DNA from 2 places in the Streptomyces cinereoruber genome. Region 2 is predicted to be linked to the other one. Evidence: riboswitches for the same ligand, from Rfam matches in the RefSeq annotation. Region 2 holds a riboswitch; the other holds the start of a gene.

Region 1 (7,024 bases), 4.0 Mb from region 2:
CGCGGGCGGTCGAACCTCTTCTCCGCCAGGAGCCTCGCGAGCCCCGCCAGGCATTGCTGGAGTTTCCTCCGGTACTGCTGCCGGTCGGACGGGCCGAACCCGTCGGCCACGACCTTCTCGCCCATCGAAGCGTCCTTCCCCGGGTGGGCGGCCGTCAGGGCGGCCGCGCGTCACGGACCATGATGCCCACCTCTTTGATCCACAACGCCTGCGGGGCGGGCCTGTCGGAGGATAGGCTGGATGCAGCACTCCAACGGCACATTCCAGGGGCACACGACAAAAGACATATACCAATGTCATATTGTCCCGGGATTCGGGATCGCAATTCAGCCGACCGGCTCCTCGCGGTGTGCGCAGGTGAGAGGGGTATCGTCCTCCTGATTCCGCTCGGACGCCTCTCGATGACGGCCTGATGAGGTCTTGTCAGGAATATCGGCGACGTCTAGCGGAAACACTGTGTGAACACATGTCGTATAAACTCCGCGGACGAGGCAGAGTGTTGGCGCCCGGCCATGGCCCCATGGCCCCTCTCTGGCCCCGCCGCCGACAGCGCCGTCGTACCTGCCCACGCGTCACCGTGTCTCCTGAGCGAGAGGCGACCCACCATGCTCCGACCCTCCCCGGCCCCCGCGCCGGCCCTCCGCAGCGTCCTCGCGGCGCTCGGCTCACCGACCGCCGTCCGTGAGGCGCGCACCCCCGCCCTGCGGGCCGCGCAGGGACCACTGAGCCCCGAACTCCCTTTGCCCGTCCACGTGTTGGGCGTCACCGGAGCCCCGGGACACCCTCCCCGCACCCGGCTCGCCGGCTGGCGCTTCCTGATCCGGAACGGGGACCGGACGATCGCCGCCGCGGACACCATGCTCACCCCGGACGGCTGGTCCTTCTCGCACTTCTTCGAGGGGCCGTACGTCTCCGCCACGGAACGGGCCCTGCACCAGGCCGAGGGCCTGCCGGTCGCCTACCGGCCCCGGCTGCTCTCCGTGCCGGAGCTCTACATGCTGACCCTCTGGCTGCACGCCGTCCCGGAACCGGACGGCGCCACCGCCCCGGACGCCGACGACACCACCGTCGCCCCGGGCGCCGCCGACCTGATGGTGCCCCTGGCCCCCGCGCCCCCGGGGATCGCGGCCCACCGGCCGTACCCGGTCGCCGACCTCCTGCCCGTCCTCAGCACGCGCCTCGCGCCGCCGCCCCTCCTGGGCTCGGCGGCGCCCGCCTGATCCACCTCACGCGCGTCCGCGCCCCGTGGCCCGGCCGGGTCACGGGGCGCACTGCTGTCCGAACCGTCCGCCCGAACGCCCCGCCCGAACACCCCTCCCGTACGGACTAGCCCGCTCGGGCCACCCCGAACCACCCGAAGGGACGGGGTGGTTGAGCCGAACCGCCCCTGCGGGTGACGCGTCCTCCCAGGAGAGGACGAGCTGCCGCGAAATGCCTGCGGAAGTCCGTCCCGGGGGCAAGACTTGGACCGGAACCGAACCGACCGACGGGGGCGGCCATGAACGCGCAGAGCCGCAGGACATCCACCACGACGCAGCGAAAGAACCCACCCATGTGCCAGCACCAGCCCGCCTGTCCCACCGCCGACTCCGCCGACCGCGAGGCGGCCCGACTGACGGCACACCACCCCGAGCAGGGCTGGAGCCTGCTGTGCAACGGCGTCCTGCTCTTCGAGGACACCGGTGAGCTCCTGCCGGACGGGCAGATCATCGCCCCGCACCGGCCGCTCGCGGCGGGCCGGGTGACGACCGCCGCCTGAGCGAACCGTACGAGGGAGGAAGCCCGAGGGCCGGCCCGGAGAAGAACTCTCCGGGCCGGCCCTCGATCGTCGGCACCCCGTCGTGAAGGGCTGCGCCCCTACTGGTCGTACTCGTCCAGCGGCGGGCAGGAGCAGACCAGGTTCCGGTCGCCGAAGGCGCCGTCGATGCGGCGCACCGGCGGCCAGTACTTGTCGGCGGCCGAGACGCCGGCCGGGAAGACCGCCTCGTCACGGGTGTACGGGTGGTTCCACTCGCCGCCGAGCGCGGCCGCGGTGTGCGGGGCGTTGTGCAGCGGGTTGTCGTCCGCCGGCCACTCGCCCGCGGCGACCTTCTCGATCTCGGCCCGGATCGCGATCATCGTGTCGCAGAAGCGGTCGAGCTCGGTCAGGTCCTCGGACTCGGTCGGCTCGATCATCAGCGTGCCGGCCACCGGGAAGGACATCGTCGGCGCGTGGAAGCCGTAGTCGATCAGGCGCTTGGCGATGTCGTCGACGGTGACGCCGGTCGCCTTGGACAGCGGGCGCAGGTCCACGATGCACTCGTGGGCGACCAGACCGGCCGGGCCGGTGTAGAGCACCGGGAAGTGCGGCTCCAGGCGCTTGGCGATGTAGTTCGCCGCGAGCACCGCGACCTGGGTGGCGCGCTTGAGGCCCTCGCCGCCCATCAGGCGCACGTACGACCAGGAGATCGGCAGGATGCCGGCGGAGCCCCACGGGGCGGCCGAGATCGGGCCGACGCCGGTCTCCGGGCCCGCGGTGGGCTGGAGCGGGTGGTTCGGCAGGTACGGGGCGAGGTGGGCGCGGACGCCGACCGGGCCGACGCCGGGGCCGCCGCCGCCGTGCGGGATGCAGAAGGTCTTGTGCAGGTTCAGGTGCGAGACGTCGCCGCCGAAGTGGCCGGGCTTGGCCAGGCCGACCAGGGCGTTGAGGTTGGCGCCGTCGACGTACACCTGGCCGCCGGCCTCGTGGACCTCGGCGCAGATGTCCGCGACGTGCTCCTCGAACACGCCGTGCGTGGACGGGTAGGTGATCATCAGGACGGACAGCTCGTCGCGGTACTGGGCGATCTTGGCCCGCAGGTCCTCGACGTCGACCTCGCCGTCGTCGGCGGTCTTCACCACGACGACCTTCATGCCGGCCATCACCGCGGAGGCGGCGTTGGTGCCGTGCGCGGAGGACGGGATGAGGCAGACGGTGCGCTGCTCGTCGCCGTTGGCCCGGTGGTACGCGCGGACGGCGAGGAGGCCGGCCAGCTCGCCCTGCGAACCGGCGTTGGGCTGGATCGACACCTTGTCGTAGCCGGTGACCTCGGCGAGGCGCTCCTCCAGCTCGGTGATGAGCGTGACGTAGCCCTGGGCCTGCTCGACCGGGGCGAAGGGGTGGATCTGGCCGAACTCGGGCCAGGTCACCGGCTCCATCTCGGTGGTCGCGTTCAGCTTCATCGTGCAGGAGCCGAGCGGGATCATGCCGCGGTCCAGCGCGTAGTCGCGGTCCGCGAGACGGCGCAGGTAGCGCAGCATCGAGGTCTCGGAGCGGTGCGCGTGGAAGACCGGGTGGGTCAGGTACGCGTCGGAGCGCAGCAGACCGGCGGGCAGCGCGTCCTCGGTGGCGGCGTCCAGGGCCTCGACGTCGGCGGTGACGCCGAAGGCGCCCCACACGGCGGCGAGCTGCTCTCGCGTGGTGGTCTCGTCGCAGGAGACCGACACGCGGTCGGCGTCGACGCGGTACAGGTTGACGCCGGCCTCGCGGGCGGCGGCCACGACCTCGTCGGCCCTGCCGGGCACGCGGGCGGTGAGGGTGTCGAAGAAGACGTCCCCGGTCAGCTCGACACCCCCGGCGCGCAGACCGGCGGCGAGGATCGCGGCGTACCGGTGGGTGCGGAGCGCGATGCCCTTGAGGCCGTCGGGGCCGTGGTAGACGGCGTACATGCCGGCCATGACGGCGAGCAGCACCTGGGCGGTACAGATGTTGCTGGTGGCCTTCTCGCGGCGGATGTGCTGCTCGCGGGTCTGGAGGGCCAGGCGGTAGGCGCGGTTCCCGTCGGCGTCGACGGAGACGCCCACGAGGCGGCCGGGCAGGGAGCGGGCGTGCTTGTCCTGGACGGCCATGTAGCCGGCGTGCGGGCCGCCGAAGCCCATCGGGACGCCGAAGCGCTGGGTGGTGCCGACGGCGATGTCGGCGCCGAGCTCGCCGGGCGAGGTGAGCAGGGTGAGCGCGAGCAGGTCGGCGGCGACGGTGACGATCGCGCCCAGCTCGTGGGCCGCGTCGATCAGCGGCTTGATGTCGCGGACCGCGCCGGAGGCGCCGGGGTACTGGATCAGCACGCCGAAGACGCCGCGCTCGGCGACCTCGGCGGGGATGCCCTCGCTCAGGTCGGCGACGACGACCTCGATGCCGGTCGGCTCGGCGCGGGTCTCGATGACGGCGATCGTCTGCGGCAGGGCGTCGGCGTCGATCAGGAAGACGCCCTTCTTGACCTTGCCGACGCGGCGGGACAGCGCCATGGCCTCGGCGGCGGCGGTGCCCTCGTCGAGCAGGGAGGCGCCGGAGGTGGGCAGGCCGGTCAGGTCGGCGACCATCGTCTGGAAGTTCAGCAGGGCCTCCAGACGCCCCTGGGAGATCTCCGGCTGGTACGGCGTGTACGCCGTGTACCAGGCGGGGTTCTCCATCACGTTCCGGAGGATCACCGGCGGGGTGAAGGTGCCGTAGTAGCCGAGGCCGATCATCGGGGCGAGGACCTGGTTGCGGTCGGCGAGCGCGCGCAGCTCGGCGAGCACCTCGGCCTCGGTGCGCGCGGCCGGCAGGCCCAGCGCCTCGGCGTTCTTGATCACGTCCGGCACCGCGGCGGCCGTGAGCTCGTCGAGCGAGCCGTAACCGACCTGGGCGAGCATCTTGGCCCGGGCCTCGGCGTCGGGCCCGATGTGCCGCTGCTCGAAGGGGATGCCCTGCTCGAGCTCGGAGAGCGGAGTGCGGTTGGCGGTCATGTACGGAGGCCTCCTGGTCGTCACGACCTGCGAGGGGCACCACGGCGCGGGTGCCCGGACGGCCTCCCCCTCTGTCATCTCAACCTGAGAGCTTCACCGGCGCGCCTCGCGGCAGGCCGGCTTTCACCGTCGGTGAGAGCGCATGCCGTCGGACATCCGCTCTGCTTTCCAGAGTGACCTCGTCCGTGCGGTACGGGGGCCTGAGAGATTCCGGGGAGGATTTGCTCCTTCGGCGCCCACCGGAAGGTTTCTCCGGGGGACTCTCCCGCACGGGGTCGACAGCCACACCCAGCCTACCAGCGCGGTTGAGGCTCCTTTCGCTCAAGTGGCCGACATCCCGGATGTGCCCTTTGGTAGGGGGTAGAGGAGTTGCGACCAGTTGGAGGGACCGTGCAGACCGACATCGATCCGCGCAGCCTGATCGGCCGCAAGGCGTACGACCGGAACGGACACAAGATCGGCACCGTCGACGAGGTGTACCTGGACGACGCGACGGGCGTCCCGGAGTGGGCCGCGGTCCGCACGGGCCTGTTCAGCAGGGACGCGTTCGTCCCCCTGGAGCCGAGCGACCTGCTCGACGACGGCCTCCACGTCCCGTTCGAACGCGCCCTCATCAAGGACGCCCCGGACTTCGGCGTGGGCCGCCACCTCTCCCCGGAGCAGGAACTCCAGCTCTACCGCCACTACAGGCTCGCCCTCCCCCCGCCCCCCACGGACACCCCGGACAAGGACTTCGGCCGCCTGGCGGGCCAGGAGGGCGGCTGACCCGAAGCCGATCCCCGCACACCGGAAAGCCCGCCGGCCACGACGGGCGACGGTCGGCCCCCGGCCCGGCCGAAAACGCCCCGGGGCCCGCAGCCGCCGACGGCGCGGCACCACCCACGGGAGAACCCGCACCTCTGCCCACCCACCGTCACGGGCGGCGCGGGTGGGAACCCGGCCCGGCCGCAAGGCCGGGCGCACCCCCACGGCCCGCAGCCGTCGACGGCGCGGGCACCGGCACCGCCCCCGGCACAGGGTCCCGCACCAGCGGCAACGCCTCCCCCGCCTCCAGCTCCGGATCGTCCACGGCGAACGTCCGCACCCGCCCCGGCGCCGACCCCGGTTCCTCGAACCGCACCGTGACCCGCCCGAGCCCGCTCCCCTGCACCCACCCGGCCCCGTACACCGCGTGCCGCACGTCGTGCCCGGGCGCCCAGTACCGCTCGGCGGCCGCGACGGGCCCGGTCGGCTCGGCCACCGCGACCTCGGGCGCCACCGGAGCCGCACCCTCCGCGCCCCGCTCCCCCACCAGCTCCGCCTGGGCGAACAGGTCCTCCTGCGTGTAGTCCGCGAGCCCGCTCACCCCCACCCCGAGCAGCCGCACGCCCCCCGTGGTGTCCACGGAGTCGAGGAGCCGCCCCGCAGCCTCCCGTACGACCCCGAGCGCGTCCGTCGGCCCCCGCAGCGTCTCGGACCGGGTCAGCGTCGAGAAGTCGAACCTCCGCACCTTCAGGACGATCGTCCGCCCCGAGTGCCCCGACGCCCGCAGCCGCTCCACGCACCGCTCCGCGAGCCGCTCGACCTCGCCCCGGATCCGTACCCGGTCGTGCAGGTCCACGGCGAAGGTGTCCTCGACGGAGACGGACTTGGCGTCCCGCTCGGCCACCACGGGCCGGTCGTCGTACCCCTGGGCCATCCGGTACAGCGAGGCCCCGTGCGCCCGCCCCAGGAGCCGTACGAGCTCGTCCTCGCCCGCCTCCGCGAGGTCGGACACGGTCGTCATCCCGGCCCGCCGCAGGTGCTCCCCGGTCGCCGGCCCGACCCCGGGCAGGATCCGTACGGACTTCGGCCCGAGGAGCGTCCGCTCGGTGCCCGGCGGTATGAGGACGAGCCCGTCCGGCTTCGCCTGCTCGGAGGCGATCTTCGCGAGCATCTTGGACCCGGCGAGCCCCACCGACCCGGTGAGCCCGGTCGTCGCGAGGATGTCGGCCCGCAGCCGCTCCCCCGCGGCCCGCGCGCTCGCCGTGTCGTCGGCGACGCCCCCCGCCTCCAGGTCCACGAAGGCCTCGTCGAGGCTGAGGGGCTCCACGAGCGGGGACAGGCTCCCGAGCAGCCGCATGACCTGCTCGCTGATCGACCGGTAGAAGGCGAAGCGCGGCACGAGATAGGCCGCGTTCGGCGCGAGCCGTCGCGCCTGGCCCATCGGCATCGCCGAGTGGACCCCGAAGCGGCGCGCCTCGTACGAGGCGGTGGCGACCACGCCCCGCGGCCCGAGCCCGCCCACGACCACCGGTTTTCC
Region 2 (7,024 bases):
AGCGGGTTCGCCCGGCCACGTCCGACGTGGCCGGGCGAATCCCGCTCGTGTGTCGATTACTTGAAGGAGACCTCGGCGAAGTTCTCCTGCGTCAGCGGGGAGACCTTCGGCGGGTTGACGTTCTTGCCGAACGCGATGGCCGGGGGCGAGGAGGAGATCGGGAGGCCCGGCAGGTACTCCATGATCGCCTCGTTGGCCGCCTTGTAGGCCTCGACGCGCTTGACCGGGTCGGCGATCTTGGAGGCGCCGTTCACGGCGTCGAAGACCTTCGGCTCCTTGAAGCCCCACTGCTTGTCGTACCCGGCGAACCAGGTGCCGATGAAGTTGAAGCCGTCGTTGAAGTCACCGGTCCAGCCCAGCATGTGCAGGTCGCAGGAGCCGGCCTCGGTGGCGTCCAGGTAGTCCGGGGCCCACTTCATCGGCTTCGGGGTGACGGTGACGCCGGCCTTCTCCAGGTCGGCCTTCATCAGCTCGAACATGTCCTGCGGGGCGGGCATGTACGGGCGGGTGACCTCGGTCGGGTAGCAGAACTCGACCTTGAGGGCGGACTCGCCGGCGCCCTTCAGGAGCTCCTTGGACTTGTTGGTGTCGAACGCGTACGTCTTCACCTTGTCCGAGTAGCCCGCGATCGTGTCGGGCATGAACTGCGTGGCCACCTTGCCGCCCTCGGGCAGCTGGGTCTTCACGAGGTTCTCGCGGTCGATGGCGTGGGCGATGGCCTGGCGGACCGCGGGCTTCTTCAGCGCCGCGTTCTTCTCCTGGCTCATGCCGACGTAGAAGAGGTTGAAGACGTCACGCGTCGGGACGTTGTACCCCTCCTTCTCCAGGGTCTTCACGTCCGCGGGCGACACCAGGTCGTAGCCGTCGATGTCACCGGCCTGGAGCGCCTGGCGGCGGCCCTCCTCGGTGTCGATCGTGCGGAAGACCAGGTTCTTCACCTTGGCCTTCTCGCCCCAGTAGTCGTCGAAGCGCTCGAGGGTGACTTCCTTGTTGCCCTTGTTCCACTTCGTGATCTTGTACGGGCCGGTGCCGGCGACCGTGCCGGCCTCCTGGCTGTACTTGGGGTACGTGATGGCGTCGCCCTTGGCGGACGCGTCCTGCTTCTCGTACTCCTTGATCGCCTTCGGCGAGTGGATCGCGAGGGCCTGGAGGGAGAAGCCGCCGGGGAGCTGCGCGGAGGGCTCGTTGACCTCGATGACCGCGGTGTTCTCGTCCTTGGCCGTGCAGGACTTGTAGTTGGGCTTCGGCGCCTCGGCGTCCTCGTTCTTCGCGAAGCCGCCCATGATGGACTGCCAGTAGTACGAGACCGAGCTGGACTGGTAGGTGCCCTTCCAGTTGAACCAGTGGTCGTAGTTCGCGCAGACGGCGGCGGCGTTGAACGCCTCGCCGTCGTGGAACTTCACGCCCTTGCGCAGGTTGAACGTCCACACCTTGCCGGCGGGGTCGGCGGACCACGTCTCGGCGAGGCCGCCGACGAGCTTGCTGCCTCCCGACTCGTGCTCCAGGAGTGCTTCGAAGGCCTGCCGGGTCACCCGGAAGGTCTCGCCGTCGCTCGCGAGGGCGGGGTCCAGGGAACCGGGGTCGCCGGCGCCGGCGAACACGAAGGTGTCCTTCGCACCGCCCTTCGCGCCGTCCTTTCCGCGCTCACTGGAGCAGCCCGTCGCGACGAGCGCGGCGGCAGCCACCACCGTGATCGCCCGAACGGTACGGGAATTGAATATTCGCATGGGGCCACCCCAGGATCAGCCGTGTGGAGAGGTCTTGACCGGCCGAACACTACCGACGGGCAACCAGCTGGAGAACAGTCCGGATAACGGTGATACCTAGTCGAGACCCGGACACTCGCCAAACCGGGCACTTCCGGGACAAGTGCGTGGCCTGGGCGAACACCCTTGACGCGCGGGTGAGTTAACGAGAGGTGTCACGACCGGACAGACCGCCCATCCGGGACTTCCGGTCAACCTCGGGGCGGATAGCCGTATCCCGGGGCAGGCGGGGCGGCGTGCGCCTCGCGGTCGTAGAAGGGCCGGGCGTTCGCCTTCAGCCAGAGCGCCACCGGGTCGTACGCGTCGGAGAGGGCGACCGTCGAGACGGGCAGCCCGTCGGGGACGGAGCCGATGGACTGGCGCATCATCGCCCGGACCGCGTCGACGGCGGCCGGGGAGGTGTCGTACAGGTCGAGCCCGATGACCAGGTATGGGGAGCCGAGCGCGGGCTGCACCCAGCCGCGGCGCAGCGCCCGGACGGCCGGGGTGCGGTGCGCGTTCTGGGTGATCAGGGCGTAGAACTGCGGGAGCTCCAGGGCGGGCTCGGTGACGCGCAGCGGGCCCGCGGGCATCCGGTCGAGTCCGGTGGCGATCCGGCGCAGGTCGGCCCAGGGGATGCCGACGCCGCCGCCCGGGGCGTGCGGATTCAGCCAGACGCCCCAGCGGTCGGGGTAGAGGGCGCGGGCGATCTCGCGGCCGGTGACGCGCTCGTGGGCGCGGTTCCAGCCGGAGGCGGCGAGCTCCTGGTCGGAGGTGACGCAGGGCGCGTAGCCGAAGCCCTCGACCTCCATGTTCCCGTACTGGGCGTCGGGGGAGCCGGGCGTGCCCTGCCAGAGCAGCATCCGGAGCTCGCCGTCGGCGAGGGCGTGCAGCAGCCGCTCGTACGCGTCGTAGCGTCCGGGTGCCACCTGGCGCAGCATGTGCTCGACGTGTCCAGCCGCAGCGGTGCCTGACGCGCTCACCCTGGGTCCCGCCCCTCTTCCGTCCACCACGTCCGCGCGGCCGCCGGGTCAGGGGCGGCCGTCGCATCGGTTCCGTCGAATCAGTTCAGCTTAGGGCCTGACCCGCCCGGCAAGCCCTGAACAGGGTGCCGCTCACACGGCGGCGCGCTGGTAGAAGGGGCGGACCCGCTCCAGCATCCAGTCGCCCACCGGGTCCTGCGCCATGTCGAGCAGGATGAGGTTGACCGGCCAGGCGACCTCGACGCGGCCGAGGGCCCGGCCGAGGGCGTCCAGGGGGGCGGTGCGGTCGGCGCCCTCCCAGTGGGAGAGCTGGACGCCGATGAAGAGGGCCGGTTCGGTGCCCTCGACGCTGGCGAGGGCACGGCGGGCGCTGGCGACGACGCCGGTGGCCTCGAACTCGGCGGAGGCGGCGGCGAGGAAGTCGACGGGGTCGTCCTGCCAGTCGGGCTCGAAGAGCCGGACGCGGCCGCCGGACGCGGGGCCGTCGAGCGGGGTCCGGCCGACGCGGCAGAGTTCGGCGACGGCGGGCGGGGGCAGCGGGACGCCGACGGTCCCGCCGGGGTTCACGGCGATGCCGAGCTGCGGGGGCAGGCCGCGGGCGAAGTCGCGGGCGGGGGCGACGGCGAAGGACATGTGGTCGCCGGCGCAGGCGCGGAACTGCTGCTCGGAGCTGAAGACGGGGACGTAGGCCGCGCCGTCGATCTCCATGGTGGCGAGGTCCAGGTCGGTGCTGTCGGGACCGCCGCCGTTGGGCAGGGGGATCCAGACCGGGCTGCGGCCCAGTACCTCGACGAGGCGGCCGCCCGCCTCGGGGTTGCCGAGCGAGGCGGCGAGCACCTCTTCCAACTCGTTGCCCGGCCACGTCACGTCCACGGTCCCGTTCCCCTTCTCGCACGGCCTGCCGTACCCGGCCGCCCGGCAGCACCCTAACGCCGCCCCGGCACCGCCGTGACCGGAAGGGGGGCGTACGGGCGCCCCGGAGGGGCCGCACAGGGGTGCTCGCGTCAGACCGCCTCCCCGAAGGTGATCGTCCGGAGGGTGTCGGCGGCGTCCCGGTCGAGCAGGGTCGCCGAGGCGCAGCCGTGCGGCAGCCGGCCGGTCTCGGCGGCCCGCAGCAGCCGGCCGACCGCGCGCCGGTGCCGGGCGAAGGCGTACGCCGAGACGCCCCGGCCGCGGGAGTGCTGCCCGGCCCTGGCGGTGTCCGGGGTCACGTCGAGGAGGAGCAGGTGCAGCTCGCGCCCCCGGCGGCGGGCCTCGCGGGCGAGCCAGCCGCGCACCCAGGACTGGGTGCCGCAGTCGTGCACGATCACGCTCGCGCCGGAGCGCAGGGCGCGGCGCAGCCCGGCGTAGTGCGCGATCCGGACCAGGGGGCGGTAGACCGCGTACGGCAGGAGGCGGGGCATCCGGGCCTCCCAGCGCTCCCGGGCGTCCTGGGAGTCGACGCCCCGGCTCCCGGCGGTCCGCTTCATCAGGGTGGACTTGCCGCTGCCGGGCAGCCCGGAGACGACCACGAGGTCTCCGGGCGCGAAGGCGAGGGCGCGGGGGCCCCGCCCTCCGCGCTCGCGCAGGTCCCGCAGGATCCGGCCCCGTCCCCGGGTCCGGGCGCGGGCCCGTGGGGACGGTATGCCGGGACTCGCCGCGTACGCGCCGGTGTGCTGGATCGTCATGACCTTCTCCCCCTGACGGGCCTCGGGAGACCCTTCCCAAGAAGTGTAAAGAAACGGTAATGGGGCACAAGCGATTTGCCGCGCCGACACCGCGTGCAATGATGTGCGCGCCAGGCGCCCACGGTCGCCTGTACAACCGCATACCGGCCGTTCGAATCCGCGCGGGAGAGTTCCGGACCACGGAGTGGGTGACCACCCGGTGCGTCCGGGCGCCGAAGGAGCAAGACCCTCCCTTGAATCTCTCAGGCCCCGTACCGCGTGGATGAGGCAGATCTGAAAAGCGGGACACCCCGGTGTCCCCACCCAAGGTGCAAGCCGGGCTCTCGGTGACGAGATGCCCCCGGTGAACCTCTCAGGTTCCATGACAGATGGGGAGGACGTCCTCGCCCGTCATGTCTTCGTCACCGAACGCCCTTGGGACCCGGGAGCCACCCCATGACCACTGCCCCCCGCCTCACCGCCCTCGATGCGCTGCATCGCTCCCTGGGCGCGACCATGACCGACTTCGCGGGCTGGGACATGCCGCTGCGGTACGGCAGCGAGCGCGACGAGCACAACGCCGTCCGCACCCGGGCCGGCCTCTTCGACCTCTCCCACATGGGCGAGATCACCGTCACCGGCCCGCAGGCCGTAGAGCTCCTCGACTTCGCCCTGGTCGGCAACATCTCCACGGTGGGCACCGGCCGCGCCCGGTACACGATGATCTGCCGCGAGGACGGCGGCATCCTGGACGACCTGATCGTCTACCGCCTGGGCGAGACGGAGTACATGGTCGTCGCCAACGCCTCCAACGCGCAGGTCGTCCTGGACGCCCTCACCGAGCGCGCCGCCGGCTTCGACGCCGAGGTCCGCGACGACCGCGACGCGTACGCCCTGATCGCGGTCCAGGGCCCGGAGTCCCCCGGCATCCTGAAGTCGGTCACCGACGCCGACCTGGACGGCCTGAAGTACTACGCCGGCCTGCCGGGCACGGTCGCGGGCGTGCCCGCCCTGATCGCCCGCACCGGCTACACCGGTGAGGACGGCTTCGAGCTCTTCCTGAAGCCGGAGCACGCCGAGGGCGTGTGGAAGGCGCTGACCGAGGCCGGCGAGGGCGTCGGCCTGATCCCCTGCGGCCTGTCCTGCCGCGACACGCTCCGCCTGGAGGCGGGCATGCCGCTGTACGGCCACGAGCTGACCACCTCCCTCACCCCCTTCGACGCCGGTCTCGGCCGGGTCGTGAAGTTCGAGAAGACGACCAACGAGGGCCGCTTCGTCGGCCGCGAGGCCCTGGAGAAGGCCGCCGAGCGCGCCGAGACCGCCCCGCCGCGCAGGCTGGTCGGCCTGGTCGCCGAGGGCCGCCGGGTCCCGCGCGCCGGGTTCTCCGTCGTCAAGGACGGCGAGGTCGTCGGCGAGGTCACCTCCGGGGCCCCGTCCCCGACCCTCGGAAAGCCGATCGCGATGGCGTACGTGGACGCGGCGCACGCGGAGCCCGGCACCCGGGGTGTAGGTGTGGACATCCGGGGCACCCACGAGCCGTACGAGGTCGTGGCGCTGCCGTTCTACAAGCGCCAGAAGTGACGAAGTCGTCCCACCGCGCGTCTCACCCCGCAAGACCGACGTTCATCAGCACTCCCCCGATCCAGGAGAATCAGGTCATGAGCAACCCCCAGCAGCTGCGGTACACCAAGGAGCACGAGTGGCTGTCGGACGCCGAGGACGGCGTCGCGACCGTCGGCATCACGGAGTTCGCGGCCAACGCGCTCGGTGACGTCGTCTACGCCCAGCTCCCCGAGGTCGGCGACACCGTCACCGCGGGCGAGACCTGTGGCGAGCTGGAGTCGACGAAGTCCGTGAGCGACCTGTACTCCCCCGTGTCGGGCGAGGTCGTCGCCGCCAACCAGGACGTGGTGGACGACCCGTCCCTGGTGAACACGGCTCCGTTCGAGGGTGGCTGGCTGTTCAAGGTGCGCGTCGCGGGTGAGCCGGACGACCTGCTCACCGCCGACGAGTACGCCGCGTTCTCCGCCGGGAACTGAGACCGGGCCCGAGACCCCTTAGGGATCGATTCATGTCGCTTCTGAACACTCCCCTCCACGAGCTGGACCCCGACGTCGCCGCCGCCGTCGACGCCGAGCTCCGCCGTCAGCAGTCCACCCTCGAGATGATCGCCTCGGAGAACTTCGCTCCGGTCGCCGTCATGGAGGCGCAGGGCTCCGTCCTCACCAACAAGTACGCCGAGGGCTACCCGGGCCGCCGCTACTACGGCGGCTGCGAGCACGTCGACGTGGCCGAGCAGATCGCCATCGACCGGATCAAGGACCTGTTCGGCGCCGAGTACGCCAACGTCCAGCCGCACTCCGGCGCCTCCGCGAACCAGGCCGCCCTCTTCGCGATCGCCCAGCCGGGCGACACGATCCTGGGCCTGGACCTGGCGCACGGCGGCCACCTCACCCACGGCATGCGCCTGAACTTCTCCGGCAAGCAGTTCAACGTGGTCGCGTACCACGTGGACGGGGCCGGTCTGGTCGACATGGCCGAGGTCGAGAGCCTCGCCAAGGAGCACCGCCCCAAGGTGATCATCGCGGGCTGGTCGGCGTACCCGCGCCAGCTGGACTTCGCGGAGTTCCGCCGGATCGCCGACGAGGTC

Evidence for each region. A riboswitch is a leader RNA that binds a small molecule or an ion and turns the genes downstream of it on or off. The one in region 2 is predicted to bind glycine.
Region 1: another riboswitch for glycine. It lies ahead of gcvP (aminomethyl-transferring glycine dehydrogenase); the one in region 2 lies ahead of gcvT (glycine cleavage system aminomethyltransferase GcvT).

Annotation. Positions count from the first base shown of each region.
Region 1 is NZ_CP023693.1:1,356,647-1,363,670, forward strand. It holds gene CP977_RS05865 (glutamate-cysteine ligase family protein) at 1-125, opposite strand, end outside; gene CP977_RS05870 (hypothetical protein) at 606-1,220, shown strand; gene CP977_RS05875 (DUF5999 family protein) at 1,553-1,759, shown strand; gene gcvP (aminomethyl-transferring glycine dehydrogenase) at 1,858-4,743, opposite strand; glycine riboswitch at 4,922-5,021, opposite strand; gene CP977_RS05885 (PRC-barrel domain-containing protein) at 5,134-5,508, shown strand; gene CP977_RS05890 (DNA polymerase IV) at 5,657-7,024, opposite strand, start outside.
Region 2 is NZ_CP023693.1:5,321,557-5,328,580, reverse strand. It holds gene CP977_RS24160 (ABC transporter substrate-binding protein) at 57-1,727, opposite strand; gene CP977_RS24155 (enhanced serine sensitivity protein SseB C-terminal domain-containing protein) at 1,958-2,728, opposite strand; gene CP977_RS24150 (enhanced serine sensitivity protein SseB) at 2,861-3,601, opposite strand; gene CP977_RS24145 (AAA family ATPase) at 3,733-4,395, opposite strand; glycine riboswitch at 4,548-4,662, shown strand; gene gcvT (glycine cleavage system aminomethyltransferase GcvT) at 4,831-5,955, shown strand; gene gcvH (glycine cleavage system protein GcvH) at 6,033-6,413, shown strand; gene CP977_RS24130 (serine hydroxymethyltransferase) at 6,446-7,024, shown strand, end outside.